2 regions of the Methylomusa anaerophila genome follow, and region 1 is predicted to be linked to the other one. Evidence: a T-box and tRNA genes for the amino acid it is inferred to sense, from the RefSeq annotation. Region 1 holds a T-box; the other holds one or more tRNA genes.
The links. The T-box of region 1 lies ahead of leuS (leucine--tRNA ligase). A T-box ahead of a tRNA ligase gene usually reads a tRNA of that ligase, here a tRNA-Leu.
Positions count from the first base shown of each region.

Region 1 (2,203 bases):
ATCCCCATATGCAGATTGTGGGACTGAAATATATCGATTATAGTTTCAATATGCCGCTCAATAGTTTTGAAGGCATCATAATTGACAGGACTGCAGGAGTGGAGTTAAATCTTGCGACAAGACCCAAAGTCGGTTTTTACGAATTTAATATTCTTCTCAAGGATTTGAATAAATTGAATGATTTGAGAGATTTGAAAAACATAGATTTTATGGCTGATTATATCCAGGCCACAGCTCACTTTTTATTACACCATTTTCATAAATGGTGTAACAGTTATAATTTATTTTTCTATCAACTTGAGGGGAAAATTTTGGTCAAAGTAATGCCGCGATTCATTACTTCGCCATTATATATAGGATATTCCATCCCACAGCTCTCATGCCATATGGAAAAAGTGGTGCAGGAGATGCAAAATCTTTATTTTTAGGGGATGCATAGTTATGTATTATGGTGATAATACTCCTTTTAAAGTAGTGGCCATCGGCGATTCAATAACCTATGGTTTTCCGTATACACCGCATTTTTCCTGGGTAAACCTGGCAGGTGAGAAACTAGGCATTCCTATGATAAATAAAGGTGTGAACGGCGATACAACTAGTAACATGCTAAAGCGGTTTAAGCTTGATGTGCTGAAATACTATCCCTCCCACGTCGTTATTACCGGCGGTACGAATGACGCCTTTGCCCTTGCCGACGCGGCTTCAGTCATTAGCAATATACATCGTATGGCAGAGTTTGCCAATGAAAACAATATTACTCCCATTGTTGGATTGCCGATACCTTGCAGCTATAACCGGAATGATCAGATAGTAGCCCTCTACCGGGAGGAATTGCGTCAATACTTCTTTGATTATGGTATCTCGTTGCTTGATTTTTCTGCAGTGTTTTATGATTCTATCAATAACAGCCTTAGGGTGAATTTATTTACCGACGGCATTCATCCTAACCAGGATGGATACTGTAAAATGGCCGACATGGTTGTTGCTTTCTTCAGACAAAACTTAAGCTTGCCACAAGCCAAAGTTTGTCCTAAGTCAATTGACTTTTGAATTTTCCTAATATATAATGAAACACACAATCAACAATTCGACAATTCTTTGAAGCAGAATAATAAGATGTATTTAGGCCAAGAAAGTTGGCGGTTGATGCAAGCCAATACCTAATAAATCTGAACCTCACTGCGGAGGAGCAGTTGTGAATTTTGGCAGCAACTGACGTAGGACTGCGTTATGGTCAAAGAGTGGGTGACGGTGGTCACTAATCAGGGTGGTACCGCGAGAATACTCGTCCCTGGCTATAAGCCAAGGGGCTTTTTTAGTTAATTTGAGGGGGCTCTGCATACAATGGATGAAAGATATGTTCCACGGGAGATCGAAGCCAAGTGGCAAAAACGGTGGGTAGAGCAAAATGCATTTAGCACTGCCATCAACCGCCAGCGGCCTGAATATTATGTTCTGGAGATGTTCCCCTATCCGTCTGGGAATCTACATATGGGCCATGTACGAAATTATTCGATTGGTGATGTAATTGCCAGGTTCAAAGTGATGCAAGGATATAATGTTCTGCATCCAATGGGATGGGATGCTTTTGGTATGCCGGCGGAAAACGCCGCTATTAAACACGGTATTCATCCCTCGGCTTGGACATGGGACAACATTGCCAATATGCGCCGCCAACAACAGGAACTTGGTTTATCATATGACTGGGACCGAGAAGTAGCAACCTGTCATCCGGACTATTACCGCTGGACCCAATGGCTTTTCTTGCTATTTTTCCAGCGGGGTCTTGCATACAAGAAAAAAGCTGCTGTTAACTGGTGCAACGACTGCAATACCGTTTTAGCCAATGAACAGGTAGTGGACGGACGGTGTTGGCGCTGTGACTCAGTTGTTGTTAAAAAGGATTTGGAACAATGGTTCCTAAAGATAACAGAATATGCCGACCGTCTGCTGGCCGACCTGAGTGAGCTTAAAGGATGGCCGGAGCGGGTCAAAATCATGCAGGAAAATTGGATTGGTCGCAGTGAAGGCGCTGAATTTAGTTTTACGATTCCGGACTTGAACGAAAAAATATCAGTGTATACAACTCGCCATGATACTGTTTTTGGTGTCAGTTATATCGTATTGGCTCCTGAGCATCCCCTCGTCAATAGACTGATTGCCGGTAAAGCGGAAGAACCCGTTGTAAGGGCGTTTGTAGAAA
Region 1 is NZ_AP018449.1:3,771,952-3,774,154, forward strand. It holds gene MAMMFC1_RS16940 (DUF4931 domain-containing protein) at 1-428, shown strand, start outside; gene MAMMFC1_RS16945 (GDSL-type esterase/lipase family protein) at 442-1,050, shown strand; T-box leader at 1,090-1,296, shown strand; gene leuS (leucine--tRNA ligase) at 1,345-2,203, shown strand, end outside.

Region 2 (2,203 bases), 630 kb from region 1:
ACTCCTACTTTGTCCATGTCCCGTGGAAGTAACGTCTGAGGTCCGGCAACATGGACCTGGGCGCCTGTTTTCAGTAATCCCCAGATATTGGAGCGGGCTACCCGACTATGAAGAATGTCGCCGATAATTGCCACTTTAAGTCCCTGAAGACGCCCTTTATACTGCTTGATCGTAAACATATCAAGCAAACCTTGCGTTGGGTGCTCATGAGCGCCGTCCCCGGCGTTAATAATTACCGGCCGGACGGCATTGGCTGCAAACAGCGACGAACCTTCAGCTTCGTGGCGCATAACGATAATATCAACCCCCATCGCCTCCACGGTAAGCAGGGTGTCCCGCAAGCTTTCCCCTTTCATCACGCTGCTGGCGCTGGTGGATATGTTTACTACGTCGGCACCCAGATATTTTCCGGCCAGTTCAAAAGATGTGCGGGTACGAGTACTGGCTTCAAAGAAAAGATTTACGATGGATTTTCCTCTTAAAGTGGGCACTTTTTTAATATCCCTGTCGATAATGTTTTTCATTTCCCTGGCAGTATCCAACACTAACTCAATCTCCGGCACCGACATGTGCTCAAGTCCTAAAATGTCCTTATTCCTAAGTGAAGCCGGGCTTTTAGTCATGACTGCTCCCCCCTTGTATAAATATAAAACTCCTTGCCTGCACAGCAAGGAGTTTATAAATGAGCCCATGCCAATACGTCCTACTCTGTGTCAGCACGTAAGTTCATTCTAAAGCAGGCATATTGCCTTCAATCCTTGCTGACCTCGCGGGATCAACTTAAAGGATAGTATTTGTAGTTCATAGACATAATAAAAGCCTCCACGGCTGCAAAGCACGCAAGAAGGCGTAATACTTTCTATCGTCCCCTTACCAGCCTCGCAGGACTAGTTTAAAAGGCTTGTTATTATTATCGTAATCATACCAGGATCAGCAAATCATGTCAATAGATTTGTGGAAATTAGACAAAAAGGTAGAACAACAGAAAATTTTGATACTCCCAACGAGATAGTGTTCTTAGTATTACAAAAAAGCTTCCGGACTGTCCGGAAGCCTTCATTCACTGTGGTGCGGTTGGTGAGATTTGAACTCACACGGGTCGCCCCGCCACCCCCTCAAGATGGTGTGTCTGCCAGTTCCACCACAACCGCATTTCGATTGTTAAATTTTCCTGTGTTCCAACTTGTAGGAATTTGCGAACTGCAAATTCCCCTATCTAGATTCGACTCTCGAACCTCAATTCCCGAACTTCGAGTTTGGTGCGGTCGAGTGGATTTGAACCACCACGAGGTTGCCCCCACTAGCTCCTGAGGCTAGCGCGTCTGCCGTTCCGCCACGACCGCGTCAATTATTTTTGTTAGCCGCTCATCAGCGACATAGTTATATTACCATAAGGCAAAAGTAACGTCAAGCATTTTTGTAACTATTCACCTTAAGTTGGGAACTGCTTAGTTTTTCAGGATAGTTCGAGGCATTTGATAACCTAAATAGATACCATTTTTTACTGATTTACTGACTGGAGACAAACCCCCACTGCCATGCATTCCATAAGCTTCCAGCAGGAGAAGGACCAGGCTGATAGTTTGCCACCGTCTCTTGCACCGCGTCTATGTTGACGTGAAAATACAGCGGTATTACAGGTACTTCCTCCCTAATCAGGTCCTGAATACGAAAATAGATTTCTTTTCTGGCGCCAACATCAACAATTTTGGCGCCTTGGTCAGTAAGTTTGTCCACTTCCGGATTACGCCAACCGGCATAATTTTGCCCCTCGTAGTTGTTACCTGCAAAAGGTATTTTCCGGGAATGCCACAAATCAAGGTTGTCAGGGTCCAAACCAGCCACCCAACCGAACAAAGCGGTCTCAAAGCGGCGATTTTTCAGAACATCGCTGAAAAAGGCCGGTGCGTCTATTGGCCTTACTTCCGCCAGAATGCCTGCTTCCTTAAGCTGTGCAGCAATTGCGGCAGCCACTTGTTCCCTTTCTTTGTTTCCGGCCGGAATTGCCAATGAAAAAGACAGTTTGCGCCCTTCCCTGGCAAATATCTCATCCGGACCCAGCTGCCAACCGGCTTTAATTAGCAGTTCTTTTGCCCCGTTAATACTCCTGGCAGCAGAATATTGCGTCGGATTGTACGCCCACGATAAAGGCGATTGGTCGCCAACGGCAGGCACGGCCATTCCCTTAAATACATTAGTTACT
Region 2 is NZ_AP018449.1:4,399,369-4,401,571, forward strand. It holds gene MAMMFC1_RS20225 (aspartate carbamoyltransferase catalytic subunit) at 1-623, opposite strand, end outside; tRNA gene MAMMFC1_RS20230 (tRNA-Leu) at 1,067-1,151, opposite strand; tRNA gene MAMMFC1_RS20235 (tRNA-Leu) at 1,258-1,343, opposite strand; gene MAMMFC1_RS20240 (peptide ABC transporter substrate-binding protein) at 1,510-2,203, opposite strand, start outside.
Region 2: it encodes a tRNA-Leu, which carries the amino acid that the T-box ahead of leuS (leucine--tRNA ligase) is inferred to sense. The anticodon was not compared.